Regions from separate parts of the Streptomyces sp. NPDC014734 genome, predicted to be linked through region 2. Evidence: riboswitches for the same ligand, from Rfam matches in the RefSeq annotation. Region 2 holds a riboswitch; the other holds the start of a gene.
What was found. A riboswitch is a leader RNA that binds a small molecule or an ion and turns the genes downstream of it on or off. The one in region 2 is predicted to bind cobalamin.
Positions count from the first base shown of each region.

Region 1: linked by a shared signal. The riboswitch ahead of metE (5-methyltetrahydropteroyltriglutamate--homocysteine S-methyltransferase) and the one ahead of ACF1CT_RS33075 (CoA-acylating methylmalonate-semialdehyde dehydrogenase) in region 2 are both predicted to bind cobalamin.

Region 1 covers NZ_JBIBYN010000010.1:253,057-267,774, forward strand. Annotated here, with positions in the region: gene ACF1CT_RS18760 (chitobiase/beta-hexosaminidase C-terminal domain-containing protein) at 1-226, shown strand, start outside; gene ACF1CT_RS18765 (DoxX family protein) at 289-819, opposite strand; gene ACF1CT_RS18770 (FAD-dependent oxidoreductase) at 1,061-3,076, shown strand; gene ACF1CT_RS18775 (PadR family transcriptional regulator) at 3,149-3,700, shown strand; gene ACF1CT_RS18780 (hypothetical protein) at 3,752-4,705, opposite strand; gene ACF1CT_RS18785 (phosphatase PAP2 family protein) at 4,702-5,559, opposite strand; gene ACF1CT_RS18790 (TetR/AcrR family transcriptional regulator) at 5,725-6,354, shown strand; gene ACF1CT_RS18795 (SPFH domain-containing protein) at 6,642-7,655, shown strand; gene ACF1CT_RS18800 (hypothetical protein) at 7,652-8,551, shown strand; gene ACF1CT_RS18805 (NUDIX hydrolase) at 8,737-9,237, shown strand; cobalamin riboswitch at 9,496-9,720, shown strand; gene metE (5-methyltetrahydropteroyltriglutamate--homocysteine S-methyltransferase) at 9,886-12,204, shown strand; gene ACF1CT_RS18815 (hypothetical protein) at 12,519-12,764, opposite strand; tRNA gene ACF1CT_RS18820 (tRNA-Pro) at 12,997-13,070, opposite strand; gene ACF1CT_RS18825 (ATP-binding protein) at 13,118-14,718, opposite strand, start outside.
Region 2 covers NZ_JBIBYN010000030.1:22,490-37,207, forward strand. Annotated here, with positions in the region: gene ACF1CT_RS33025 (SDR family NAD(P)-dependent oxidoreductase) at 1-516, shown strand, start outside; gene ACF1CT_RS33030 (Rieske 2Fe-2S domain-containing protein) at 697-1,788, shown strand; gene ACF1CT_RS33035 (helix-turn-helix domain-containing protein) at 1,888-2,157, opposite strand; gene map (type I methionyl aminopeptidase) at 2,199-2,966, shown strand; gene ACF1CT_RS33045 (glycoside hydrolase family 75 protein) at 3,050-3,748, opposite strand; gene ggt (gamma-glutamyltransferase) at 3,895-5,706, opposite strand; gene ACF1CT_RS33055 (enoyl-CoA hydratase) at 5,965-6,747, opposite strand; gene mmsB (3-hydroxyisobutyrate dehydrogenase) at 6,744-7,673, opposite strand; gene ACF1CT_RS33065 (enoyl-CoA hydratase/isomerase family protein) at 7,670-8,737, opposite strand; gene ACF1CT_RS33070 (acyl-CoA dehydrogenase family protein) at 8,734-9,888, opposite strand; gene ACF1CT_RS33075 (CoA-acylating methylmalonate-semialdehyde dehydrogenase) at 9,885-11,384, opposite strand; cobalamin riboswitch at 11,607-11,785, opposite strand; gene ACF1CT_RS33080 (ECF transporter S component) at 11,921-12,748, opposite strand; gene ACF1CT_RS33085 (ABC transporter ATP-binding protein) at 12,745-14,406, opposite strand; gene ACF1CT_RS33090 (energy-coupling factor transporter transmembrane component T) at 14,403-14,718, opposite strand, start outside.

The DNA of each region.
Region 1 (14,718 bases), on a different contig from region 2:
CGACCAGATGGTGCACCACTACACCGTCGACATCACCGACGCGTCCTCGGGTGCCTCGGTCGTCTCGTCCGAGGTCCTCTCGGACTACTCCTTCATGCCCCGTCCGAACACCCTCGACATCCCGGTTCCGGGTGCGGTCGCGGGCAAGCGGTACGTGGCGCGGGTCGTCGCCGTCGACGCGTACGGGAACGCCTCCCGCACCGCGTCGCTGACGTTCCGCAAGTAGTGCGCCGGGGCCGGACCGTTCCCGGCTCCGGGGACCGTCCGGCCCCGCCTCCCGGCAGGTGTTCAGGTCGCGTCGGGGTCGACCGCGACGCGGCGCCCCCTGGCCCTCCTGCCGACGACGGCCGCCGCGGCGACCGCGCTGCCCGCGAAGGCGAGGGCCACCGTCCAGGGCCGGTCGAAACAGTGCCGGGTGAGACGGTCGACCGAGTACCGGCCCGGTCCGGCCAGGCCGATCGCCGCGGCGGTGAAGCCCAGGAACGCCGGGTACTCGTAGCCGCCGCCCTGGGCGAAGAACCCGGCGGGCGCGTGGACGGCCACGGCGCCCGCCATCGCCCCGGCAGCGGCCGCGCCGGCCGCCGGCGTCGCCAGGCCGAGGGCCAGCAGCGCTCCGCCGCCCGCCTCGCCGAGCCCGGCGGCGACCGCGCTGTGCCTCGGCGGATGGAAGCCCATGGCCTCCATCGCGGCCGTCGTGCCCTCGATGCCCCCGCCGCCGAACCAGCCGGCCAGCTTCTGGGCGCCGTGCGCGGCAAGTACCGCGCCGGTGCCCAGGCGCAGGACGAGCAGGCCGAGATCACTCCGGGCGGGACGGGCCATGGGGGTCTCCACGGGTTTCGGGGGCCGGGAAGCCCCGGTGCAGGACGCGGTCACCGGAGCAGGAGGCCCGGCCGCCCTCCCACTCTCCGGGGTGCCCGCCGCCGACGTGTCCCGATGCTGGGCCGTCCGGGGGACCGCTCGTGCGCGCCGCACTGAGACGAACGCCATTATGCAACTTGTTGCACAATGGCGTGCCGCTGGATTACAACTGGCCCGACGACACCGCGCGAGGAGCCATCGCATGAGCCCGTACCCGCATCTGCTGAGCCCGCTCGATCTGGGCTTCACCACCCTGCCGAACCGTGTGCTGATGGGTTCGATGCACACCGGCCTGGAGGAGGCCGAGCGCGGTTTCGAGCGGATGGCCGCCTTCTACGCGGAACGCGCCCGGGGCGGTGTCGGCCTGATGGTGACCGGCGGAATCTCCCCGAACGCCCGGGGCTGCTCGATGCCCGGCGGAGCCGCGATGACCACCGAGGCGGAGGCCGCGCGGCACGCCGGGGTCACCGCGGCCGTGCACGCCGCGGGCGGCCGGATCGCCATGCAGATCCTGCACTTCGGCAGGTACGCACACCATCCCGACATGGTGGCGCCGAGCGCCCTCCGGGCGCCGATCAGCGCCTTCACACCGCACGCGCTCACGGACGACGAGGTCGAGGAGACCGTCGAGGACTTCGTCAGGGCCGCGGAGCTCGCACGGCACGCCGGGTACGACGGCGTCGAGATCATGGGCTCCGAGGGCTACCTGATCAACGAGTTCGTCGTCGCGGCCACCAACCACCGCACCGATCGCTGGGGCGGCTCGTACGAGAACCGCATCCGCTTCCCGGTCGAGATCGTGCGCCGGGTCCGGGAGCGGGTCGGCGACGACTTCATCCTGATCTACCGCCTCTCGATGCTGGACCTGGTTCCCGGCGGCTCCTCGCTGGAGGAGGTCGTGCGCCTTGCCCGCGCGATCGAGGCGGCCGGCGCGACGATCATCAACACCGGGATCGGCTGGCACGAGGCACGGATCCCCACCATCGCCACGTCCGTGCCGCGCGGCGCCTACACCTGGGTCACCGAGCGGCTGCGCGGCGCCGTCTCCGTCCCCCTGGTCACGAGCAACCGCGTCAACACGCCCGAGCTCGCCGAGGAGATCCTCGCCTCGGGCCGGGCCGACCTGGTGTCGATGGCCCGCCCGTTCCTCGCCGACCCCGATTTCGTCGCCAAGGCCGCCGAGGGGCGCGCCGACGCGATCAACACCTGCATCGGCTGCAACCAGGCGTGCCTGGACCACGTCTTCAGCGGCCGGATCACCTCGTGCCTGGTCAATCCGCGCGCCTGCCACGAGACCGAACTCGTGCTGTCGCCGACCCGGACCGTCAAGCGGGTGGCGGTCGTGGGCGCCGGGCCCGCCGGCCTCGCCTGCGCCGTGACGGCGGCGGGCCGCGGGCACCGGGTCACCCTGTTCGACGCGGCCGGACAAATCGGCGGACAGCTGAACGTGGCGCGCGCGGTTCCCGGCAAGCAGGAGTTCGACGAGACGCTGCGCCACTTCCGGACCCGGCTGGCGGAGGAATCCGTCGAACTGCGGCTCGGTACGCGGGCCACGGCCGAACTGCTCGTGGATTTCGACGAGGTGGTCCTCGCCACCGGTGTCACGCCCCGCTTCCCCGCGATACCGGGCCTGGACCGTCCCGGTGTGGTCGGCTACCTCGACGTTCTGCGGGACGGTGCGCGAGTGGGTGACCGGGTGGCGATCATCGGGGCGGGCGGCATCGGCTTCGACGTCGCGGAGTTCCTGACCGACCCGGGCGACGGCGCGAGCCGCGATCCCGAGGCGTTCTTCCGCCAGTGGGGTGTGGACACCGAGTACCTCGACCGGGGCGGTCTTCGCGCGCCGGAGCGTCCGCGGACGACGCGCACGGTCCATCTCGTCCAGCGCAGGGACGGCAAGGTCGGGGCCGGCCTGGGGCGGACGACCGGCTGGATCCACCGCACCGAGCTGCGCCGTCGCGGCGTGACGATGATCGCGGGCGCCCGCTACGACCGGATCGACGACGAGGGACTGCACCTCACGGTCGACGGCGAACAGATGCTTCTGCCGGTCGACACGGTGGTGGTCTGCGCGGGCCAGGAACCGCGCCGCGAGCTCCACGAGGAACTGCTCGCCGCGGGCCGCCCGGCGCATCTGATCGGCGGCGCCGACGTGGCCGCCGAACTGGACGCCAAGCGCGCGATCCGCCAGGGCACGGAGCTCGCGGCCTCGCTGTGAACCGTCGGGGAGCCCCGGCCGCGGCTCCCCGACCGGCGGGCCCGTCGCCCGGACCTCCTTAGGATGCACCCCATGTCACTCCCGCACGCGATCCTCACCGCCCTGCTCGAAAAACCGTCGTCGGGGCTGGAGCTGACCCGCAGGTTCGACAGGTCGATCGGCTACTTCTGGTCCGCCACCCACCAGCAGATCTACCGGGAGCTGGGAAAGCTGGAACAGGCCGGCCGGATCCGCGCGCTGCCGTCCGAACAGCCCGCCCGGGGCCGGAGGAAGGAGTACGAGGTGCTCCCGGCGGGCCGGGAGGCGCTGTCGGACTGGGTGGCCCGCTCCGAGGACCCCAGACAGATCCGTGATCCGCTGCTGCTGCGGATCCGGGCGGCGGCGGTCGTCGGCGCGCCCGGTCTGGACGCGGAGCTGCGCCGCCATCTGGAGCTGCACCGCCGGCAGTTGGCCGAGTACCTGGAGATCGAGGAACGGGACTTTCCTCCCGAGCGGAACACCGAGCAGGACCGGTTGCGGCATCTGGTGCTGCGCGGCGGGATCGATCTGGAGAACTTCTGGATCGGCTGGCTGACACGGGCCCTGGCCGGGGACGGGACGCCGGGTCCGGGGCCGGGCTCCTGAGGTTTCCCCATCGCCCTGCGGCCCGGGGGCCGGCCCCGTCCGCGCGTGCCGCTACCCGCCCACCGGAACGGCTTCCCGTTCCCCTTCCGTCCGCCGGGCCGACCGGTCCGTCGGCACCCGGGCCGCGCCGTCCCCGATCCGCGGGTGCGAGCCGGGCGCGGGCCGTTCCGCGGCGACCGGGACCGCCGCCTGCGCACGGCAGAGCAGCACCACGCCGCGCACCGCCGCGACCGCCCCCAGGAGTGCCGGGAGCAGGCTGATCGTGCCTCCCCTGAGGTTTTCGCCGAGCAGCACCAGCCCGATGACCGTCGCGGCCACCGGATTGGCGAGGGTGACCACCGCCAACGGCGCCCCCAGCCCGCCCCGGTAGGCGGTCTGGGCGAGCAGCAGCCCGCCCAGGGCGAACGCGGAGACGAGCACCGCGACGACCACCAGGCGCCAGCTGAACAGCGGGCCGGTGCGGTCGGTGACGGAGACGGTGAGGGTCTGGGTGAGCGCGGAGGCGACCCCGGAGGTGATGCCGGAGGCGGCGGCGTGCCGCAGACCGGGACGCGCGCCCGGACGGCCGAGTCCGGCGACGACGGCCATGGTCCCGGCACCGACGGCCAGCGCCTCGGGCAGGCTGAGCGTCTCGTGCGGAACCGTGCCGCCCGCGGCCATCAGCAGGGCGCCGAGGCCGAGCAGCGTCAGGATCGTGCCGCGCCACTCGATGCCGGTGACCCGCCGTCCCGCGGCCCGCGCGCCGAGCGGGACGGCGGCGACCAGTGTGAGGGCCCCGAGCGGCTGGACGAGCATGAGCGGGCCGTACCCCAGTGCCGCGACGTGCAGCAGGGCCCCGCCCGCGTTCAGGCCCACCGCCGACCACCAGGCGCCACGTCCGAGCAGGCTCAGCAGTCCGGCGCCCGGCTCGGTGCGTGTCGCGAGCCGGGCCTGCGCAACGGCCGCCGCGGCGTACGCGACGGCGGAGACCAGCGACAGCGCGACGGCGATCACCGTGGCGTTCACCGCCGGACCCCGGACGCGGCGCGGGGGTACTCGGCACGGGCCGACGGGACGGCGTGCACGGCCGGCACGTACGTGCCGCCGATCGCCTCCGGCCCCGCCGCGGGCCATGGACGGTGGCCGCGTACCGGCTCCGCGCGCCGCAGCGGCAGCGCGGCGAACGCCACGGCGAGGAGCGCGGAGACCACGATCGAGTCGAGCCAGTAGTGGTTGGCCGTGCCGACTATCACCAGGAGCGTGACGGCGGGGTGCAGCAGCCACAGCCAGCGCCACCGGGTGCGGGTGGCGACGATCAGGCCGACGGCCACCATCACCGCCCAGCCGAAGTGCAGCGAGGGCATCGCGGCGAACTGGTTCGCCATCGAGTCGGTCGCGGGCTTCGCCCCGTACACCGTCGGCCCGTACACCTGGCCGGTGTCGACGAGCCCGGTGGCGGCGAGCAGCCGGGGCGGCGCGAGCGGGAACAGCAGGTGGAGGGCGAGGGCCGCGCCGGTGAGGGCGGCGAGGATGCGGCGCGACCAGATGTAGTGGCGCGGTCGGCGCCAGTAGAGCCATACGAGGAAGAGCAGCGTGGCCGGGAAGTGCACGACCGCGTAGTAGGTGTTGGCGAGGTGGATCGGTGCGTCGCCGTGCAGCAGCAGGCTCTGCACCGCGCCCTCGCCGGGCAGGTGCACGGCCCGTTCGAGGTTCCAGACGCCGTCGGCGTTGCGGTAGGCCTCCTCGGTGTGACCGTTCGCGGCCTGTCGGCCGAGCTTGTAGATCACGAAGAGTCCGACGACGAGAAGGAGCTCGCGGACCAGGGGTGGTCGGGCAGAACTGTCCGGCTCCCGGCCCGCGGGCGCGCTGCCTGCGTGCATCACCCGATGCCCCTTTGCTGAGAAACGGTGTGTACCGCGGCATGGTCCAGTCCATGCCGAATCGATACGCCAGTGTACCGATACGCGAACGTATCGGTACACGCGCGTTTCGGTACACTGGCGTATCGATGGGCCTCGCCGCAGAATCGCCGAGAGGGAAGACGTATGTCGCCGCAGGACACCGCGCACGAACCGGCACACACCTCACGCCGCTCGAAGATCACACCGGAGCGGGCCCAGGAGTTCTACACGGCCGTGCTCGACATGCTGAGGGAGTCCGGGTACGAGGCCCTCACCATGGAGGGGGTGGCCGCTCGGACGCGCTGTGGCAAGTCCACGCTCTACCGGCAGTGGGGGTCCAAGCCCGAACTCGTCGTCGCCGCGCTCCACGGCACCCGGCGGGTGGTGCTCCCGCGCATCGACACCGGCACACTGGCGGAGGACCTGCGCGAGGTGGCGCGGGCCATCGGCGCGGGCTCGGGACGCGACACCCCGCTGATGCACGCGCTCGGCCATGCCGCGCTGCAGAGCCCCGAGCTGATGGCCGCGCTGCGCGAGTCGCTGATCGTGCCGGAGATCGCGGCGATCGAGGCGATGGTCCGGCGCGGCGCGGCGCGCGGCGAGATTCCCGCGGACGCTCCGGCGGCGGAGTTCGTCGCGGTGCAGTTGCTGGGCGTGCTGCGGGCCCGGCCACTGCTGGAGGGAGAGTTCGTGGACGAGGCGTACCTCGTCCGCTTCGTGGACCACGCCATCCTTCCCGCACTCGGACTGGGCGCCCCGGCGTCGCGGTCCTGACAGACGCGGGCTGTCGTCCGAGCGGATGACGGCAGCCCGTCGACGCCGCACCGTGGGGACGGGGGCGGCGTACCGGCCGGGCGGTCGACGACTTCTCCGAAGCCGTCGACCGCCCGTTCGCGTCCCCGCGCCCACCGGAACCACCACGACGGGCCGCCGGCCGCGAGCGCCCACAACCCCGCACCGGCGTCCTCCGGCCGCAGTCGGCGCACCCATTTTCGTCCACTTGACGATATTGAACCACTCCCTTTATCGTCTTCATGACGAGAAGAAGGGGGTCCCTCATCATGGCCGACATCACCCAGCGCTTCGGCTGGCGGCACCTGCGCTCCGCACCCACCGCCCACATCCGTCACCACAAGCGCGGCAGGCTCGCCCACGACGGACCGGGGCTGAGCTTCTGGTACCGGTCGCTGACCGCCGCCCTCTCCGAAGTCCCGATAAACGACCGCGAGTTGGCCATGGCCTTCCATGCGCGCACATCGGACTTCCAGGACGTCACCGTGCAGGCCACCGTGACGTACCGGATCAGCGACCCGGCCGAGGCCGCGGCCCGCCTCGACTTCTCCGTCGACCCGGACACCGGGGTCTGGCGCGGCGCACCGCTGGAGCAGATCGCCACACTGCTCACGGAGACCGCCCAGCAGCACACACTCGACGTCCTGGCCCGGACGTCGCTGGCCGAGGCCCTCGTCGACGGCGTGGCCTCGGTGCGCGAACGGGTGGCGGCCGGACTCGCCGCCGAACCCCGGCTGCCCGCCACGGGTATCGACGTGGTCGCGGTGCGGGTGGTCGCCATCCGCCCCGAGGCCGAGGTGGAGCGCGCTCTGCGCACCCCCGCCCGCGAGCAGATCCAGCAGGAGGCCGACCGGGCCACCTACGAACGCCGTGCCGTGGCGGTGGAACGGGAACGGGCCATCGCGGAGAACGAGCTAGCCAGCCAGATCGAGCTGGCCCGGCGCGAGGAGCAGTTGGTCGAGCAGCGCGGCACCAACTCCCGGCGCGAGGCGGAGGAGAACGCGGCGGCCGACCGCGTGCGCGCGGAGGCGGAGGCGGCCCGCACGGTACGGCTCGCCCGCGCGGAGGCCGAGGCAGCACGCGAGGTCGGCGCCGCGCGCGCGGAGTCCCAGGCCGCCTGGTTGCGGGTGCACGGCGAGGTGGCCCCCGAGACCCTGCACGCCCTGACGGCGACCAGGCTGGCGGAGAACCTGCCGCGCATCGACAGCCTCACCCTCTCCCCCGACGTGCTCACCGACCTGCTCGGCAGGCTCGGCAGGCCCGGTCCGGGGCCGCGGGCATGAGTCTGGCCCCGCGCGCCGTGCTGGTGCACCGCACCACGGAGTACGAGGAGTTGCTGGCCCGGCACGGCACGCACGGCCAGGCGGCGTTCTTCCTCTCCAGTCGCGGCCGGTCCATCGACCAGGTCGCGGAACGGCACCGGCACGCCCGGCAGGCCCTCGCCGACGTGGCGGCGGCCGTACCGCTGCAATGGCGTCAGTCCCGGGTGGAACGCGCCGACCTCGACCGCTTCCTGTTCGGCCCCGAGGACGTGGTGGTGGTCGTCGGACAGGACGGTCTCGTCGCCAACACCGCCAAGTACCTGTCCGGGCAGCCCGTCGTGGGCATCGACACCGATCCCGGACGCAACCCCGGGGTGCTGGTCCGCCACCGGGCGCCGGACGCGGCGGCGCTGCTGCGGGCCGCCGGGTCGCCCCGGTGCGCGGCGGACGAACTCACCATGGTCGAGGCGGTCGCCGACGACACCCAGCGCCTCCTCGCCCTCAACGAGATCTACCTGGGCCCGGCGGGCCACCAGACCGCCCGGTACCGGCTCGGCCCCGACACGCCCGACGCGCCCACCGAGGCACAGGCGTCCTCGGGTGTGCTGGTCGGCACCGGCACCGGCGCCACGGGCTGGCTCCGCTCGCTGTGGCAGGAGCGCGGCAGCGCCCTGCCGCTCCCGGGGCCCACCGACGCGCGGCTGCTCTGGTTCGTCCGCGAGGCCTGGCCGTCACCGGCGACCGGCACCTCGTTGGTCTCCGGCGAGCTGGAACGGGGGCAGGGGCTGAGGCTCACTGCCGAGTCCGACCGGGTGGTGGCCTTCGGCGACGGGATGGAGGCGGACGCACTGGAACTGACATGGGGCCAGAGCGTGCGACTGGGCATCGCGGACACCTCGCTGCGGCTGGCCCTCTGACCGGCCGGACCGGTGGATCGCGCGACCCGGCACACCCGCCCCGCGGCCGGCCCCCCGTCGATGCCCCGCGGGCGACCGGTCACCGCGCCGGCGACGAGGGTACGTAGGCTTGTCCTCGGGCCGCCGCCCGCGGATGCCGTGTCGCCGTGGCCCGTGACATCCCGCGCCCGACCGCAAGGAGCACCATGCACTCCGGCCCCGCCGATCCCCTCCCCCGCAACGCCCGTCCGCCGGTGGCGCAGGCGGCGCTCGGTGTGGGCGTCATCGTGCGGGACGCCCGAGGACACGTGCTGCTGGGCAGGCACCGCGGCGGAACCTGGGAACTTCCCGGCGGGAAGGTCGACCCGACGCACGAGTCCGTCGCCGCAGCCGCCGTCCGCGAACTCCGCGAGGAGACGGGGCTCCAGGTGGACGTGGACGACGTGACCGTCTTCGCCATGCTCCACGACGTCGTCGCGGGGATCAACCGGGTGTCGATGGCGGCCCTGGTGACGGTGGAGTCGGCGGAGCCGCGGGTGACCGAGCCGCACCTCATCAGCACCTGGCGGTGGACCGCGCCCGACGCGCTGCCGAAGGACTTGTTCGACCCCTCCGCCCAGGTGCTCGCGGCATGGCGCCCCGATCTCCCGATCACGCACCCGCCGGCCCACCGGCTGGACATCACGACCGGTACGACCGGGGCATAGCCCTCAGGACGCAGTCCGCCGGGGCCCTCGGGCGGTCCGGTGGCCACCTCACCGGACCGTACGAGGTGCCGTACGATCCCCGTGCCCCGCTGCCCCCCTCACGTCCGGCCGACCGGATCCGCCGGACCTCGTGGGCCGGTCGTCCCGGACCCCGTCGCACCGCCCGCGGGGCTCCCGCCCCGGTGCGCCGCGTCGCCCGTGTCTCAGCTCACCATCCGGATCGTGGACGACGTGCCCCGTCGGATCACACCACCCTCTAGGCTGGGCCTCGCAGCTGGTTCGCCCCGTCCGCCAGGCGGGATGCGTCGCAAGAGGGAACCCGGTGGGAATCCGGGACTGCCCCGCAGCGGTGAGCGGGAACGACCGCCGTCATACGCACTGGGTCCGACGTACAGGGCCTGGGAAGCGACGGCCAGTAGGTGCCTCGTACGACACGAGGCGTGCCCGCGAGTCCGAAGACCTGCCAACTGCCCGCACACGAACCACTCGTGCGCGGACATTCCGGTGACCTCGTGGGCGGGTCGGCGTACATATCGGTCGGACGACCGCGCTGTGCCGCGCGAGGTCGTCGCCGTCCGGTCCGTCACCCCTTCGCGTCCTCGTCCCGTCACCGGGATCTCAGGGATTCATCTCGCGAAGGAGATCTCCGTGACCACCACGACCGCAGCCGCGGCAGCACGGGCCACCGTGTACGGCTACCCCCGCCAGGGCCCGGACCGGGAACTGAAGAAGGCGATCGAGGGCTACTGGAAGGGCCGCGTCACCGCCGACGCCCTCCGGTCCACCGCCGCCGGACTGCGCGCCTCCAACTGGCGGCAGCTGGCCGGGGCGGGCATCCAGGAAGTACCGACCGGTGACTTCTCCTACTACGACCATGTCCTCGACACCACCGTCATGGTCGGTGCGATCCCCGCCCGGCACCGGAGCGCCGTCGAGACGGACGCCCTGGACGGCTACTTCGCCATGGCACGCGGCACCCAGGACGTCGCGCCCCTGGAGATGACCAAGTGGTTCGACACCAACTACCACTACCTGGTGCCCGAGCTGGGCCCGGACACGGTGTTCACCGCCGACTCCAGCAAGCAGGTCGCCGAACTGCGGGAGGCCCTCGCCCTGGGCCTGACCGCGCGTCCGGTACTGGTCGGCCCGGTCACCTATCTCCTCCTCGCCAAGCCCGCCCCGGGCGTCCCCGCGGACTTCGAGCCGATCACCCTCCTCGACCGCCTGCTTCCGGTGTACGCCGAGGTCCTCGCCGATCTGCGCGCGGCGGGCGCGCAATGGGTGCAGGTCGACGAGCCCGCCCTCGTCCAGGACCGCTCCCCGGCCGAACTGGAGGCCGCCGCGCGCGCCTACGGCGGCCTCGGTGCGCTCACCGACCGGCCCAAGCTGCTGGTCGCCTCGTACTTCGACCGGCTCGGCGACGCCCTGCCCGTCCTGGCCAAGGCTCCGGTGGACGGGCTCGCCCTCGACTTCACGGGCGCGGCCGCGGCCAACCTGGACGCCCTCGCCGCCGTCGGCGGACTGCCCGGCAAGCGCCTGGTGGCGGGGGTGGTCGACGGCCGCAACATCTGGGTGAACGACCTGGAGAAATCCCTGTCCGTCCTCGGCACCCTGCTCGGACTTGCCGAACGGGTCGATGTCTCCGCGTCCTGTTCGCTGCTCCACGTGCCGCTGGACACGGCGGCCGAACGGGAGATCGAACCGCAGATCCTGCGCTGGCTCGCCTTCGCCCGTCAGAAGACCAGCGAGGTCGCCACCCTCGCCAGGGGGCTCGCCCGGGGCACCGGCGCGATCGCCGCGGAACTCGCCGCCAACCGCGCCGATCTGGCCTCCCGCGCGAGTTCGCCGATCACCCACGACCCGGCCGTACGGGGCCGCGCCGCCGCCGTCACGGAGGCCGACGCCCGCCGCTCCCAGCCGTACCCCGAACGGGCCGCGGCCCAACGGGCCCACCTCGGCCTGCCGCTGTTGCCGACCACCACCATCGGCTCCTTCCCCCAGACCGGCGAACTGCGCACCGCCCGCGCAGACCTGCGCGCGGGCCGGATCGACACGGCCGGCTACGAGGAACGCATCAGGGCCGAGATCCAGGAGGTCATCTCGTTCCAGGAGAAGGCCGGACTGGACGTCCTCGTGCACGGCGAGGCCGAACGCAACGACATGGTGCAGTACTTCGCCGAACAGCTCAGCGGATACCTCGCCACACAGCACGGCTGGGTCCAGTCCTACGGCACCCGCTACGTCCGGCCGCCGATCCTGGCCGGTGACATCTCCCGCCCCGAGCCCATGACGGTCAGGTGGACGGCCTACGCCCAGTCCCTGACCCCCCGCCCGGTCAAGGGCATGCTCACCGGACCCGTCACCATGCTCGCCTGGTCCTTCGTCCGTGACGACCAGCCCCTCGGCGACACCGCCCGGCAGGTCGCCCTCGCCCTGCGCGACGAGGTGAACGACCTGGAGGCCGCCGGGACCTCGGTCATCCAGGTCGACGAACCCGCGCTGCGCGAGACACTCCCGCTGCGGGCGTCCGACCGACCGGAGTACCTGGCGTGGGCCACCGAGGCCTTCCGGATCAGCACCGGCAACGTGCGCCCCGACACCCAGATCCACACCCACATGTGCTACGCGGAGTTCGGCGACATCGTCCAGGCCATCGACGACCTCGACGCCGACGTCATCAGCCTGGAAGCGGCTCGCTCCCACATGCAGGTCGCCCGTGAACTGGCCGCCCACGGCTATCCGCGCGAGGCGGGACCGGGTGTCTACGACATCCACTCCCCCCGCGTTCCGGGCACCGGGGAGGCGGCGGAACTGCTGCGCACCGGTCTGAAGGCCATCCCCGCCGAACGGCTGTGGGTCAACCCCGACTGCGGCCTGAAGACCCGCGGCTGGCCCGAGACCCGGGCCTCCCTGGAGAACCTGGTCGCCGCCGCCCGCACGGTCCGCGAGGAGCTCTCCACGTCCTGACACCGGCAACGACGGGCCGGGGAGGGGTCGTCCGGCCTCCTCCCCGCCCGAGGCCCGGCGCCTGCCGCGACGGGCCTCGGGCGGTCGTTCGTCGGCGGAGGCGGACATCTCCCCCGAAGGCAGCGACATGCCGACGGCCCCGGCGACCACGGACATCGGTGCTTCGGGGGAGCCCTCCCGGCGGGCGGCTGGCACTCCGGCCCGGCGCCCACGGCAGGGATCCCCCGTCGGCGGTGACGTCGAGTTCCGTCAGAACGGGCAGAGCGCACAGGAGTTGGGCGCAGGCTCGACCGTCACCCCCGTGGGGCACCGTCTCAGCCGCGGCGGCGGGCCAGAAGCGTCGTCCCGGCGATCACACAACCGATGGCCAGGACCTTGCCGGCCCCGTAGTAGCGGGACCAGTCGTCGTCAGCCGCGTCTCCGCGCAGCACCAGCCACAGCAGCAGCCCCGCCCCGCTCACCGCGAGGGCCACTCCTCCGGCCGGCCCGAGCCCGGCCCACCAGGGGGCGTCTCCGCCGGGGGCGGGCCCGGTGTCCTGGTCTCGCTCGCGGTCACTCACCTTGTGTCCTCTCCTACGACCGTGATCTTCAGCAGAAGGGACGTGTCGCGCCACGGCGGGGTTGCCCTCCTGGACCTGAACCGTGATGTCGGGGGGGGCGTGCCAGGTGCTGGGCAGGGACGGGCCGGTTTCCGGGACCAGAGCAGACCGTTCCCGCCACTGGTTCCCAGGAATGATCAAGGGCCGGTTTCGAATACCTCCGAAACCGGCCCTGATCTACGACTCTCACGAGTCGGGACGACAGGATTTGAACCTGCGACCCCTTGACCCCCAGTCAAGTGCGCTACCAAGCTGCGCCACGTCCCGCTGCGTTCCCCCGGTGTTCCGGGTGACCGCGCAGGACAAACATTACCTCACTCCGCGGACCGGATCGACGCCCGTGCCTGGTGAGCACGGTTCGCGAGGGATTCGGCGCCGCAGGCGGTGGCCAGTTTGTGGGCCCTGGCGAGTTCCCGCGGGGACCGGATCGCGATCCCGTAGTCGACGAGCGCCAGGGCGTGCTCGTACGCCGACGGGGACGACTCCAGGTGGCGCACCGACTCGGACAGCAGGTGAACGGCGTCCTCGGGACGGGCGAAGAGCGCGACACAGCGCAGGGCCTCGCCGATCGCGGTGTCCGTCCCGAAGCGTTCGGCGTGCACTCGGGAGGCGGTGGCCAGTTGGGCGGCGCGCTGCGGGTCCTGCTCGGCCAGGGCACGGGCGAGGTCGCCGGCCCATGGCGCCCAGACGCCGTTGAACCTGCCCCGCGCCTCCAGGGCCCGGCCTGCCGCCTCAAGTTCGTTGACGGCCTCCGCCGTACGGCCCTCGGCCAGCAACAGCCTGCCGCGCAGGCACGGGGCGTCGGGCAGCACCATCGCGCTGGGGTAGGGCGGACCGAAGTCGTAGCGGTCGGCCATCTCGCGGGCCTCGGCGACACGTCCCCGGGCGACCAGGGTGTCGATCAGCAGGCAGGCCGCGTCCCAGTGGACCGGAAGCCCGCTGCCGACTCGGTCGGCGAGGCGCAGTCCCTCACGGAGGAATCCCTCGGCCTCGGCGAGTCGGCCGCGACGGCGGTGCACCAGCCCCAGCAGCGTGTGGGCGAACGCGAGGTGCGCGCCGCTCCATCCGGAGATCTCGAAGGCGCGGACGGCCTCGCCGAACAGTGACTCGGCCCGGTCGAGTCGGTCGGTGAACGCGTAGGTGATGCCGACCAGCGTCGGGAGTTCGAAGCCCCATTCGGTATCGGTCCAGCCGAGTCCCCGGGCGGGGTGGCCGTCGACCAGAGCGCGTTCGCAGAGGTCGACGATGAGCTGGGCGTTCTCGCCCCGCATCATGGCGTCGAAGGCGCGGAGTGTGAGCAGGGCGCGCTCGGCGTTGTCGCGGCCGGTGAGGTGATCGGCGTTCCGGGCGAGCCGGCCGGAACGGGCGGGTCCGTCGTCCTCGGTGGCCTGCATGCCCTCCCAGAGGAAGTGGGCGGCCTGCAGCCGCATCAGGCCGGGACCGGGAGCGGTGCGTGCCGCCTCGGCCGCGAGGGCGCTCGCCGCTTCCTTGAGCTGGTTGTTGTGGGAATGCGCGGCCGCCAGCCGGTACGTCGCGTCGATCCGCCGGTCGTTGTCGAGTCCGGGCATGTCGAGAGCGGCCCGCAGGTGTCGGACCGTGGTGGCCGGGGAGCTCAGCAGTGTGGCACAGCCCAGTTCGTACAGCAGGGTGGCCCTGACGTCCTGGCGCGGCGGTTCCTCCAGAGCGCGTTCGAGGCAGCGGCGGGCGGCCTCCGGGGCACCGACCGCGAGGTGCTGCCTGGACGCTTCGCGGAGCTGCTCGACGAGTTCCTGGTCGTCGTCGGGGTGCACTTCGAGGAGGTGGCGGGAGGCCGCCGCGGCGCCGAGCCCCGCGCGGGTGATCGCCCAGGCGGCCCGGCCGTGGAAGGCGGTGCGGGTGGCCGCCGGGATGGAGCGGTAGACCGCGGAGGCGATCA
Region 2 (14,718 bases):
CGGGACCACCTCGACGTCAATTTCTTCGGCGCGGTGTGGGTGGCCCAGGCCGTCCTCCCCCACCTGCGCGCACAGGGCTCCGGACGCCTCCTGCAGATCACGTCCATGGGGACCGGCGGGGGCATGGCCTCCGTCGGGTTCTACGGGGCGGGCAAGGCCGCGCTCGACTCGGTCAGCGAGGCACTGGCGGGGGAGGTCGAAGAGTTCGGGATCAAGGTCACCGTCGTGCAGATGGGCGGTTATGCCACCGAGTTGTTCACCGCGGGCACCACGGCCACTGCACCGGATCCGGCCTACGACGGGCTGCGCGCCCGCATGGCGGAGATGTGGGGCGACGACGCGGGCCCCGATCCGCGCACGGCCGCACCGGCCCTCCTGGAACTGGCCCGGCTGCCGCAACCGCCGCGACGCCTGATCCTCGGCGGGCGCTCGTTCGACCTGGTGCGGGACATGGACCGGGCCCGGACCGAGCAGTACCGGGAGTGGGAGTCGCTCAGCCGCCTGGCCCCGGGCTGACCGGCGACGGGCAGCGAGGTGCCACTCGCTCCCGGCGACGGGCGCCGCGGCGCGGCACCGTTTCGGGACAGACGTCAACTCGCTTCCCATTCCCACCCGTTCGAGTGATCCGCGTGGAGTCGCGAGGATCTCGGGACGGTCTGGGCAGCCTCCAGGCGACCAGTCGTGAAAGGGGACGTCGTGGGACTGTCACGCGAGTACGGACGCGGAATCAGCGAGGGCCCTACACCGGCCGATGTCGCGTGCGCGCCCGGCCTGCCGTATCCGAGCGGCTGGTCGGCGCTGGCCTTCTCCGACGAACTGCGTCCCGGGAGCGTGCTCACCCGGCCCCTCGCGGGACAGGACGTGGTGCTGTACCGGCTCGGTACGGGAGCGGTCCGTGCCATCCGCCCGTACTGCCCGCACCTCGGCGCGCACCTCGGTCTGGCGAAGGTCGAGGGGGACGACCTGGTCTGCCCCTTCCACTCCTTCGCGTTCGGCCCGGACGGAACCTGTGTGCGGACGGGGTACGACACGCAGCCCCCGAGAACACCCCTGGCACAACTTCCGGTGCACGAGGTCAACGGCGCCGTCTTCGTCTGGCGGCATCACGACGGCCGGGCACCGGACTGGTCCGTCCCCGAATGGCACACGATCGGCCACCGCCCCGCCCGAAGGGCCGCCTGGGAATTGGCCGGCAACGCCCAGGAGGTCATCGAGAACTCGGTGGACATCGGCCATTTCGCCACGCTGCACGGCTGGAAGAAGGCCGAGATGGGCGGCCCCGTCGCGTACGACGACACCACGTTCCACCTGTCCATGCGGGCCCATGAATCGGCGCCCCTGCTCGGGGATTTCGTCGTCGAGGTGGAGGTGGACGGCTACGGGCTCGGCTGCCTGCACGTCGATGTGTACACGGCCCGGATGGGGCTGCGGATGTGCACGATGGTGCTGCCGACGGCGATCGCCCCCAACCGCATGCAGTTCCGCCAGCAGAACCGCGTCGCCTTCTCGGAACCTGCCCGGCTCCCCGCTCCGCTCGCGCGCGCGGTGAGCCGCACCGCGGCCCGCCTGCTGGACCGCGCCATCTTCCGGTCCAGTTGCGAATTCACCGCGGCCGACTTCCCGATCTGGAACCACAAGCAGTACCAGCAGCCGCCCCGGCTCACCGTCGGCGACGGTCCGATCGGTCCGTTCCGGCGCTGGGCCCGCCAGTTCTACCCGTCACCCGCCCGGCCCCCCGTCCAGCGACTGGACCTCGGAGCGCGGAGCGAGGAGGCGGAAGTGCCCTGACCGGGACGGGAACCCTGCCGGCCGGGCCCGTCACCGGCGGATCCAACTGGCTGTCGCCGGCTGATCCGGCGCTCCCGTCGAACGCGGCGAAGGTCCCGGCTACCCGGCGAGCGGCACCGCGTCCGGCTCCGGGGCGCAGCGGGTGAGGAGTTCGTCGAGGGAGAGCCCGAGCGCCCCGGCCAGGGCCGCGACGGTGAAGAAGGCGGGAGTCGGGGCCCGGCCGGTCTCGATCTTTCGGAGGGTCTCGGCGGAGATCCCGGCGTTCGCCGCGATCTCGGTCATGCTGCGCGCGCCGCGCGCCTCGCGGAGCAGCGCTCCGAGGCGTTCGCCGCGACGGCGTTCCTCCGGGGTCAGGGGTGTTCGCACCATGCCGTCATTCTAATACCGCTCGGACCGGTATAGTAATTGGCATGGTGAAGCTCAAGACAGACACATCCATCGAAGCGATGCGCGAGACCGGCCGGGTCGTCGCCCGGCTGCTGACGGCCGTGCGGGAGGCGGCGGCGGTGGGCGTCTCGTTGCGCGAACTGGACGAGGTGGGCCGCGAGGTCCTGCGCGAGGCGGGTGCCGGGTCGCCGTTCCTGAACTACCGGCCGCATTTCGCCCCCACCCCCTTTCCGGCTGTGATCTGCGCGTCCGTCAACGACGCCATCGTGCACGGCATCCCCACCGACCAGCGGCTGCGCGACGGCGATCTGGTGAGCATCGACGCGGGGGCGACGCTCGGCGGCTGGGCGGGCGACTCCGCCGTCAGCTTCACCGTCGGACGCGCCCGCCCCGCGGACACCCGGCTGATCGGCACGGCGTTCGCGGCACTGGAGGCGGGCATCGCGGCAGCGGTCGTCGGCAACCGGATCGGGGACATCTCCCACGCGATCGGCACGGTGTGCCGCGGGGCCGGTTACGGAATTCCGGACGGGTTCGGCGGCCACGGCGTGGGGCGGTCCATGCACGAGGACCCGGCCGTCCCCAACGAGGGACGGCCGGGCCGCGGAATGCCGTTGCGGCACGGGATGGTGCTGGCGATCGAGCCGATGCTGATCGGCGGCGGCACCGACGCGTTCCACCCGGACCGGGACGGCTGGACGTTGCGCACGTCCGACGGCTCCCGGGCGGCGCACGCCGAGCACACGGTCGCGATCACCGACGACGGGCCGCGCGTCCTCACCGCGTTGTGAATCGCCCCGTCGGACGCGGTGGCCCGTTTCCCACCGCCGGGCCTCCCGGCACCGCGAGCGAGTGAACCGTTCAGATCGCGCCGTCAGTTGTTCTGGATGAACTGCTTGGCGAGAGCCTCACCCGCGGTGACCGCGGCGTTGTGGCTCTCGATCGGTGACGCCTGGGAGTTCTTGAACAGGATGTAGGTGACGCCGGACTCCGCACCGCCGGTCTCCGGGTCGGGGTCGATGCCGAGCGCCTTGGCGGTGGCGTACGAGGCCTCGCCGATGATCTTGCTGGGGCCGGTGTCGCCGACGACGGCGTACTCGACCTTGTTGTTGTAGATGACGGCGACGACGCCGCCGCCCTTGATTCCCGCGCTGCTGTAGTTCCAGATGCTGCTGCTGCTCGGGACGACGACGTACGGCAGTTTCTCCGCGTTCAGCGGCTTGTCGTCGGAGGTGTGGAACGCCGTGTCGTCCTGGAACCAGGGATCGGTGTCCTCGTTGCAGGCGCTGGTGATCTGGCCGTCGCAGTCGATGTCCATGTCGGCCTTCCAGAACACGGCGCCGTTCTTGCCACAGACCGGTACGGTCGCCGATGTCTCCTCGTCCGTACGGTACTTGCCGTTGGATATCTGCGAACACGAGGTGACCTTGGCCAGCAGATCGGCCGCGCTGACGGAGCCCTCCGTGATCCCGGCACCGGCCGGTCGCGCGGCACCGGCGGCGGGCGTCAGGGCGGCGGCCGTGAGGAGCACGGCTGCGGAGGCGGCGGAGAGGGCGAGCGTTCGAGTACGCACAGGGGGGTGCCCTTCTATTAGGAAACTTTCCTTACCGACGCCGACACGATGAACCCGAAACCATGTTCCCGTCAAGAGTGCGGGGCTGGTTCGGTGTGCGACTACCGCACCGAACCAGCCCCGTACACAAGATAATTGACGCTATGTCATGCATGCCCGGACGGTCGCACCACCATGGCCGATCCGCCGCCCCGGCGTTCCGTCTCCGCGGCCGCGAGCCACCGGCCGTCGGGCAGACGTTGGACGCCGGTCGCCGCCCCGATCTCCGGGTTCGGTGTGAAGGCGTGGCCCAACGCCTCCAGCCGGGCGCGCACCGGGCTGTTCCAGAGCCCCGGTTCGAGCTCCGTCTTGGCCGAGTTGCGCTGGCTGGCGCGTGGCGCGGCGATGGCGTCGACCAGGGGGAGCCCCCGGTCCACCGTGCCGATGAGCGACTGGAGCACGGTCGTGATGATCGTGGCGCCGCCCGGCGATCCCAGGGCCAGCACCGGCCTGCCGTGCTTCAGGACGATCGTCGGTGAGATGGACGACCGCGGACGCTTGCCCGGTCCGGGCAGGTTCGGGTCGTGGACCGCCGGACTGGCCGGCGCGAACGAGAAGTCCGTCAGCTCGTTGTTGAGCAGGAAGCCGCGTCCCGGCACCGTGATGCCGCTGCCGCCGGTCTGCTCGATCGTGAGGGTGTAGGCGACGACGTTGCCCCACTTGTCGGCCGTCGTGAGATGGGTGGTGTTCTCCCCCTCGTACGTCGTCGGGGCGGCCGGTCCGCCGGTCCGGCAGGCGGCCGGATGCCGCGGATCGCCCGGCGCGAGCGGGCTGGTCAGCACCGCGTCGTCCTTGATCAGGCACTCCCGCGAGGCGGCGAACCGCCGGCTGAGCAGCTCCCGCGTGGGAACGTCCTCGAACGCCGGGTCGCCGACCCAGCGTCCCCGGTCCGCGAACGCGATCCGGCTGGCCTCGATGTAGCGGTGCAGGTACTGCTCCTCGCTCAGCTTCGAGAGATCCGTGGGGCCCAGGATGTTGAGCGCCTCGCCGACACTGGTGCCACCGGACGAGGAGGGCGCCATGCCGTACACGTCCAGGCCCCGGTAGCGCACCTCGGTCGGGGCCTGCCGCAGCACGTGGTACGACCGCAGGTCCTTGGTGGTGAGCTCGCCGGGCCGCACCACTCGTTCGGCCCTCGGGTCCACCGGTGGTGTGCGCACGGCGCGCACGATGTCGTCGGCCAGCCCTCCCCGGTACAGCTCGTCGACGCCCTTGCGGCCCACCAGTTCGTAGGTGCGCGCGAGGTCGGGGTTCTTGAGGACGGAGCCCACCACCGGCAGACGACCGCCCGGCAGGAAGAGCTTTCTGGTCGCCGGGAAGTCGGCGAACCGCGCCTGGTTGCCCTCGGTCTGCGAGCGGAACGTGCTGTCGACGACGAAGCCGTTCCTGGCGAGCCGCACGGCCGGCTTCAGCACGTCCCGCAGCGACTTGCTGCCCCAGGCGTCGAGCGCGGCGTCCCAGGTGGCGGGGGTGCCGGGGGTCCCCACGCTCAGCCCGCTGGTGACGGCGTCGTCGAAGGCGATCGGCTTGCCGTTCTCCAGGAAGAGCGAGGAGTCGGCGCGGCGCGGGGCGGTCTCCCGGCCGTCGATGGTCTCCACGGTGTGCGTCCTGGCGTTGTAGGTGACGAAGTAGCCGCCACCGCCGAGGCCTGCCGAGTACGGCTCGGTGACCCCCAGTGCGGCCGCGGTCGCGACCGCGGCGTCCACCGCGTTGCCGCCCTTGCGGAGCACTTCGATCCCGGCGGCCGTGGCATCCGCGTCGACGCTGGAGACCGCGCCTCCGTACCCCACAGCCACCGGGGACTTGGGGGTCGGCGCGGCGGGTGGTGCGGACGACGACGAGGGGGCGGCGGCCCCGATCGTGACTACGGCGGCGAGAACCGCCGACAACGACACATTCCGCGCGACGGATCGTCGCATGCGTACCTCCAAGTGAAGGATTGTCCGCCGCAGGGTAGCGCCGCCCCGCCCGCCGCGTCAGGACCGCCGTGGGACCGGGCCCGAATGCCCGCCACCGTGTCCGCCCGTGAACGACGCCGTGCACGACGGCATGCCGCCGCGGGCGCGGTGCGGGGTCGGGCCCCGATCGGCGTATTCGCGTTCCCTCTCCGGTGGGGCCCACGACAGGTGAGCGGCCGGGCGGCTGCCGCTCACCGTCGTGCGGATCGGGCGCGCGGCTCAGGAGTGTGTGAATCCGGGCGGGCGCTTCTCGACGAAGGCGGTCATGCCCTCCTTCTGGTCCTCGGTGGCGAACACGGCGTGGAAGAGACGGCGTTCGAAGCGGACGCCTTCCGCGAGGGTCGTCTCGAAGGCCCGGGACACCGCCTCCTTCGCCATCATCGCGACGGGCAGGGACATCCCCGCGACGGTTTCGGCGACGGCGAGCGCCTCGCCGAGGAGCTCGTCGGCGGGCACCACGCGCGAGACGAGCCCGGCCCGCTCCGCCTCCGCGGCGTCCATGGTGCGGCCGGTCAGGCACATCTCCATGGCCTTGGCCTTGCCCACCGCCCGGGTCAGCCGCTGGGATCCACCGATACCCGGGATGACGCCGAGCTTGATCTCCGGCTGGCCGAATACGGCGGTGTCGGCCGCGAGCAGGATGTCGCACAGCATCGCCAGTTCGCAGCCACCGCCGAGCGCGTAGCCGGAGACGGCCGCGACCGTCGGCGTGCGCAGCGCTCCGAGCCGGTCCCAGGCGGTGAACCAGTCGCTCAGATACATGTCCATGTAGCTCCGGGGGCGCATCTCCTTGATGTCGGCCCCGGCCGCGAACGCCTTCGGCGATCCGGTGAGGACGATGCAGCCGACGCCGGGGTCCCGGTCCAGCTCCGCCGTCGCGGCGACGACCTCGTTCATCAGCTTGAGGTCGAGTGCGTTGAGGGCCCCCGGCCGGTCGAGCGTGAGAAGGGCGCTGCGCCCCTTGCGCTCGACCCGGATCGTCTCGTACCGCGTTGTGGTCATGTGCTGTCTCCGTTCCGTGACGTCCGCGGCGCCGACTGCTCCCTGATCGTTCCGACGATCCCGGAGAAGTCGTGGTCCGCACCTGATCCCTCGGCATAGGCCGCGTACAACTCCGCCGCCCTCAGCCCCAGTTCGGCGTGCACACCGCCTGCTCTCGCGGCGTCGGCGGCCAGTCCCAGGTCCTTGGCCATCAGCGGTGCGGCGAAACCGGGACGATAGCCGCGGTTGGCGGGGCTGCCCGGGACGGGGCCCGGCACCGGGCAGTTGACGTTCAGGGACCAGCACTGGCCGGATGCGGTGGAGGCCACGTCGAACAGGGCCTGATGGGACAGGCCCAGGCTCTCCCCGAGGACGAACGCCTCGCTCACCGCGATCATCGAGACGCCCAGAATCATGTTGTTGCAGATCTTCGCGGCCTGCCCGGCACCCGGCCCGCCGCAGTGCACCGTCTTCCCGCCCATGACCGCCAGGAGCGGGTCGGCCTCGGCGAACTCGGCGTCGCCTCCCCCCGCCATGAAGGTGAGTGTGCCTGCCTCGGCGCCGACGACTCCCCCGGAGACCGGGGCGTCCAGGGCGCGCATTCCGGCGGTGGCCGCCGCCTCGTGGGCGCTGCGCGCGTCGGCCACGTCGATGGTCGAGCAGTCGATGAACAGGGTGCCCGGCCGGGCGGCGGCCAGCAGACCCTCCTCCCGGTAGAGGCCGAGGACGTGCCGTCCGGCCGGCAGCATCGTGATCACCACGTCCGCCGCTGCCGCGACCTGCGTCGACGATCCGGCGGCCTCCACACCGGTCCCGGCCGCCGCGGTGAGGACCTCGGGCATCAGGTCGTGGCCGAGGACCCGGTGCCCGGCCCCGACGAGGTTCGCGGCCATCGGGCCGCCCATGTGCCCGAGGCCGATGAATCCGATCGTGCGCCGGCTGTTCACCACGGCACCTCCTGTGTGGTTGTGGCCAGTTGGAGTTCGCCCCCGGCGGGCGGGGCGAAGTAGCGCGCCACGTCCGTGTCGGTGACCTCGGCAAGAGCGGCCGGTGCCCAGCGGGGACTGCGGTCCTTGTCGATGACCTGGGCCCGGATGCCCTCGGCCAGGTCGTGCGAGGCGAGTGCGGCGGTGGAGATCCGGTACTCCTGCTCCAGGACACGTTCCAGCGGACCGAGCCGCCGGGCACGGCGCAGCGCGGCGAGCGTGACTTTCGACGCGGTGGGCGACTTCGCCACCAGGGTGTCCGCCGTCGCGTCGGCGACGCCCGGTCCATGGCCACGAAGCCGGGCGACGATCTCCTCGACCGTGTCGGCGCCGTAGCAGGCGTCGATCCAGGGCCGACGGCCCGCCAGTTCACCCGGCGGCGCCGGGCGGACGCAGCGCCGGAGCGCGTCCCGGACCGGGCGCGTGGCGAGGTCGTCCAGCAGTCGGGGCAGGTCGCCGGAGGGGACGAAGTGGTCGGCGAGTCCGCACAGCAGCGCGTCGCCCGCGCCGATCCGCGCGCCGGTCAGCGCCAGGTGGGTGCCGAGTTCACCGGGTGCGAGGGCCAGCAGATAGGTGCCGCCCACGTCGGGGACGAAGCCGATGCCGGTCTCCGGCATCGCGATCCGGGAGCGCTCGGTGACGATGCGGACGCTGCCGTGCGCGGAGACACCGACACCGCCGCCCATCACGATCCCGTCCATCACCGCGATGTACGGCTTCGGGTAGCGCGCGATACGGGCGTTGAGCCGGTATTCGTCCCGCCAGAAGCCGGCGGAGGCCGTGCCCCCGGCGCGCGCGTCCTCGTAGATGGAGCGGATGTCGCCGCCCGCGCACAGGCCCCGTTCGCCCGCGCCCGTGATGATCACGGTCTCCACGGCCGGATCGTTCTCCCAGGCGGTCAGCGCCTCGTCGATACGCCGGACCATGGCGTGCGTCAGCGCGTTGAGCGCCGCCGGCCGGTTGAGCGTGAGGTGGGCCGCGCGCCCCTCGGTACGGAGCAGCACGTGTTCCTCGGCGGCGGTCACCGGAACGCCTCCGTCAGTCCACGGGCCACGATGACGCGCATGATCTCGTTGGTTCCTTCCAGGATCTGGTGGACGCGAAGGTCACGGACGATCTTCTCGATGCCGTACTCGGTCACGTAGCCGTATCCGCCGTGGAGCTGGAGGGCCCGGTCGGCGACGGCGTAGCCGGTGTCGGTGGCGAAGCGTTTGGCCATCGCGCACAGTTGCGGGGACCCCGGATCGGCGCGGTCCAGGGCCTCGGCCGCCTGGTGGACGAGGGCGCGGGCGGCGGCGAGTTCCGTCGCCATGTCGGCGAGGCGGAACTGCAGGGCCTGCGCGTCGAGGAGCCGGGCGCCGAACGCCTCCCTGCCGGCGAGGTACGCGAGGCTCTTGCTGAGGGCACTGCGGGCACCGCCCAGGGAACAGGCGGCGATTCCGAGCCGGCCGCCGTTCAGGCCGCTCATGGCGATCCGGAAGCCGTCGCCCGTCCGGCCGAGCCTCCGGTCCGCGGGCAACCGGACGCCGTCCAGGATCACCTGGCGGGTGGGCTGGGCGTTCCAGCCCATCTTCTTCTCGTTCGGCCCGAAGGACAGGCCGGGGTCGTCCCGGTCCACGACGAACGCCGAGATGCCGCCGGGCCCCTCTCCGCCGGTGCGTGCCATGACGATGTACAGCTGGGAGGCGCCCGCCCCGGAGATGAACTGCTTCACTCCGGTCAGTACGTAGTCGTCGCCGTCCCGCACCGCGCGGGTGCCGAGCGCGCCGGCGTCCGATCCCGCGCCCGGTTCGGTGAGGCAGTAGCTTCCCAGGTCGTCCATGGCGCACAGGCGTGGCAGCCATCGTGCCCGCTGGCTCTCGTCGCCGTAGGTGTCGATCATCCAGGCGACCATGTTGTGGATGGAGAGGTAGCCGGCGATGGAGGGGCAGCCGGAGGCGAGGGCCTCGAAGACGAGGACTCCGTCGGCGCGTGCGAGGCCGCTGCCTCCCGCTTCCTCGCGCACGTAGACACCGCCGAGTCCGAGCCCGGCGGCCTTGCGCAGCACGTCGAGCGGGAAGTGCTTGTCCTGATCCCACTGGAGGGCGTGCGGGGCCAGGTGGTCCTGCGCGAAGTCGAGGGTCGTCTCCACCAGGGCCTGTTGGTCTTCGGTGAGGGTGGTGGTCATGGCGCTCATCCCATGGTCGGGAGGGTGAAGCTCGCGCCTTCCCTGACGCCCGAGGGCCAGCGCGAGGTGACGGTCTTGGTACGGGTGTAGAAGCGGATGGCGTCCGGGCCGTGCTGGTTCAGGTCGCCGAATCCGGACTGCTTCCAGCCGCCGAAGGTGTGGTAGGCGACGGGGACGGGGATCGGGACGTTGACGCCGACCATGCCGGTGTTCACCCGGCGGGTGAAATCGCGGGCGGTGTCACCGTCCCTCGTGAAGATCGCGACACCGTTTCCGTAGGGGTGCTCGCTGGGCAGGCGCAGCGCCTCCTCGTAGTCGGCGGCACGCACCACGCACAGGACGGGACCGAAGATCTCCTCCCGGTAGATCCGCATCCGCGAGGTGACACGGTCGAAGAGGGACGCTCCCGCGAAGAAGCCCTCCTCGTGGCCGGGCAGGGAGAAGTCCCGTCCGTCGACGACGAGTTCGGCGCCCTCGGTGACACCGATGTCCACGTACCGGCGGACCCTGTCGACGGCGTCCCGGCTGACCAGGGGGCCGAAGTCGGCCTCCGGGTCGTCGCAGCGGCCGATCCGGAGCGCGGCGATGCGTTCCCCGAGCGCGGCGACGAGCCGGTCGGCCGTCTCCTGCCCGACGGGCACGGCCACGGAGATCGCCATGCAGCGCTCTCCGGCCGATCCGTATCCGGCGCCGATGAGTGCGTCGACGGCCTGGTCCAGGTCGGCGTCCGGCATCACGATCATGTGGTTCTTGGCACCGCCGAAACACTGCGCCCGCTTGCCGTGCGCGGCGGCGGTGGCGTAGATGTGCGCGGCGACGGGAGTGGAGCCGACGAAACCGAGCGCGCCCACCCTGGGGTCCTCCAGGAGGGTGTCGACAGCTTCCTTGCCGCCGTTGACGACGTTCAGGACGCCGGGCGGCAGGCCTGCCTCCAGGAACAGTTCGGCAAGCCGCAGCGGTACGGACGGGTCCCGTTCCGACGGTTTGAGGATGAAGGCGTTCCCGCACGCGAGAGCGGGTGCCGCCTTCCACAGCGGAATCATCGCGGGGAAGTTGAACGGTGTGATTCCGGCGACCACACCGATCGGGGAGCGCAAGGAGTGCACATCGATGCCGGTGCCCGCGTTGTCCGTGAACTCGCCCTTGAGGAGATGGGGAATTCCGGCGGCGAACTCGACGACGTCCAGACCGCGTTGGATGTCGCCGTGCGCGTCGGCGACGGTCTTGCCGTGTTCCGACGACAGCAGGCGGGCCAAGGAATCGCGTTCCGCCTCCACCAGCCGGAGGAAACGCAACAGGACGCGGGCACGCCGCTGCGGGTTCCATTGCCCCCAGTCCTGCTGCGCGGCGGTCGCGTCGGCGATCGCCGTCTCGGTGTCGGCGCGGCCGGCGAGCGGCACGCGGGCCCGGACGGTGCCGGTGTTGGGGTCGTACACGTCGCCGAAGAGGCCGGACGTGCCGGTGGTGTGTTTGCCACCGATGAAATGGGTGAGTTCACGGACCATGGTTGCCTGCTCTCGTCAGGTGAGATCCGGGGATGGCACGGCGGGCCGCAGCCGGGCACACGGAGGTGTGTCCTGCCGGGACAGCCGTGGGACAGCGAGCTACGGGGCCGGGGCCCCGGAGGTCTACGAGCGCGCGACGGGTCGCCTGCGCTCCGCCGGATCACCAGGGTCGTGGTCGGGGGTACGGACCGGTGCCATGCGTGTCTGCTCCATCCTCGTGGAAAACACGGAACATTCCGCGGCCGGTATCCTGACTCCCGGATCTCCGCGTACCGCCCGCCTTCCCGGCAGACCTCGCCAGTGGCGTGTGGATGGCAGCACACTCCCCGGTCACAGTGGCGGGACCGTGCCGGATTCACACCGGCTTCCCTGCACCGCGGACCTAGTCCCCCGAAGATATAGTTGGACGTCCTAGTAAGTCCACCCCGCCACTCGAAGTGCCGTGGAGAACAAGGTGCGTCCACGCCCGCGACGGAGGCCCGCCTGCCGGTCGGCCCTCGGTCGCGCCCCGGGGACACGGCTGCCGGGGACGGGCGTCAGTCCTCCCCGCCGGGTCCCTTGGGGAGCGAGGGCGCGAAACGCACCGGGGCCCGGAAGCGGGCGCGGCGGGCGGCGCGGCGGAAGGTGGTGAGTACGGCCGGGCCGGCCAGCGTGATGCAGACGAAGTTGGTGACCGCGCGCCCGGTGTCCCAGCCGAGCGAGGTGGCGAGGTCGAAGGCAAGGTACCGGTGCCACTGCTCCGTGAACGGCAGGCCCGGAAGGTAGGCGATGGAGCTGTTCGGGTCGAGGGAGAACGGCCAGAAGGAGAGATTCAGCAGGAACCCGAAGAGGTAGCCCGAGACCGATCCGTAGGCGGCGAGCATCAGGACCTCCCGGCGGCCGGTGGCGCGGGGCAGGAATCCGGCGAGCATGCCCACGAAGGCGCAGCCGAACATCTGGTACGGCATCCACGGTCCGACGCCGCCCGTGATCAGCGCGGAGGTGAAGAGCGAGGTGCAGCCGAGGGTGAAGCCGAAGCCCGGCCCGTAGACGCGCCCGGCCAGGACCAGGACGAAGAAGACCGTTTCGATGCCGGCCGTTCCGGCGCCCAGGGGGCGCAGTGCCGCGTTGACGGCGGACAGCACGCCGAGCATGGCCAGGGCCTTGGAGTTGATGCCGCCCTCGGCCATCTCGGAGAGCACCACGCAGAGCACGAGGACCAGGAGGACGCCGAAGATGAGCGTGGGGGTGTAGTTCGAGCCGAACGTTCCGGGCGCGACGACGAAGGGCCAGAAGAACGCCACCACTCCGACGAGGGCGGCCAGGGCGATGACCAGCGAGGCCCGTGGGCCGATCCGGATGGCCGTCGCGCCACCGGCGCTCATGACCGGTCCTCGCCGTCGCCGGACGCGGTGTCGTGCGCGTCGAGTGCCGAGGTCGCCTGGTCGACGGTGAGGAAGGGCAGCGGTGCCAGGATCTTGGCGGTCTGCGGTGCGAACACCGGTGAGGCGACGATGACTTCGCGGGTGGGGCCGTCCGCGACGATGTCGCCCTCGGCCATGACGACGACCCGGTCGGCCGTCCGTGCCACGAACTCGACGTCGTGCGTGGAGATGACGACGGTGCGGCCTTCCGCGGCGAGGGCGAAGACGATCTCCGTGAGCTCCGCCTTGGCCCGGTAGTCGAGCCCGCGTGTCGGTTCGTCGAGGAGCAGGACCCGAGGCGTCGCGGTGAGCTGGATCGCGAGGACGAGGGCCAGCTTCTGCCCTTCGGACAGGTCACGGGGGTGGGTCGCGTCGTCGATGCCCGGGGCGAGGCGGTCGAGGATCTCGCGCGCCCCGGGACTCTCGCTCCCGTCGGCCGACTCGCTGTCGGCCTGCCGCAGTTCCTGCTCGACGCTCTCCAGGTAGAGCAGGTCGCACGGGGTCTGCGGAACGAGCCCGACGAGCCGCCGCGCCGCCGCCGCGGGCAGGGTGCGCGGATCGCGCGGCGCTCCCTCGCCGGTGACGCGCACGCGCCCGGCCCCGCGCGGGCCGGATCCCTGCAACGCCCACAGCAGGGAGGACTTTCCCGAACCGTTGCGCCCCATGAGCGCCGTGATCTCGCCACCGCGCAGGCCGAGGTCGGCCTCGCGGACGGCGGGGACGCCGTGATAGCTGACGGTGATGCCGTGCGCGTCCAGAAGCACCGTCCCCGCCGCCGGAACGGGACGTACCGGTGCGGGCGTGACACCGGCCAGCGCGCGACGGAGCGGGGCGGCGGCACGGCGGGCGTCGCGGACGGACAGCGGCAACGGGTGCCAGTCCGCGGCGCGCGCGAGTTCGACGATCGGCGGGGCGATGGAGGACGACCTGAGGATCTCGGCGGGGGGCCCGTGCACGACGCGCCCGCCGCCCGGGAGGTGGACCACGCGGTCGGCGTACTGGACGACGCGTTCGAGGCGGTGCTCGGCCATCAGGACGGTGACGCCGAGGTCGTGGACGAGGCGGGTCACGGCGGCGAGGACCTCGTCCGCGGCGGTCGGGTCCAGGGCGGAGGTGGGCTCGTCGAGAACGAGGACACGGGGGTGCGCGGTGAGGACGGAGCCGATGGCCACGCGCTGTTGCTGGCCGCCGGAGAGTTCGTGCAGGGCGCGGTGGCGGAGGTCGGCCAGACCCAGCAGATCGAGGGTCTCTTCGACGCGCTTGCGCATGACCGTCGGAGCGATGGCCAACTGCTCCATCGTGTAGGCGAGTTCTTCCTCGACGGTGTCGGTGACGAAGCCGTCGAGCGGGTCCTGCCCGACCACACCGACCACGTCCGCGAGCTCCCGGGGCGGATGGGTGGCGGTGTCCCTGCCGTCGACGGTGACGCGGCCGTGGAGTGTGCCGCCGGTGAAATGGGGCACGAGCCCGTTGACGGCGCCCAGGAGCGTGGACTTGCCGACGCCGGTGTGACCGACGACGAGGCAGAGCTCGCCCTCCTCGACGGTGAGGTCGACCTCGCGCAGCGCGGGTTCGGCCGCGTCGTCGTAGTGGACGGTGACCTGGTCGAAAGTGATCACGTGGCCTCGGCTTTCTCGGTGCGCCGCGGAGGCACGACGGGGTGGAGCGGGGTCGGCGGCGGCGCCAGGAACCCGGCGGTCCCGGCCAGCAGGATCGCGAGGACCGGCACCCACGGCAGCGAGGGCCAACTGAGCGGATAGATGGAGGGGTTGAGCTCGGCCGCGTTGTAGCCCACGTTGCCGAACAGCAGGACGGCGGAGAGCACGCCCACTCCGGCGACAGCCCATTCGGGAAGCAGCCACGGGTCGGGCCGGTACGTGGTGCGAGAGACCCTGCGTCCCCCCAGACGCAGACCCGCCACGCACAGCACG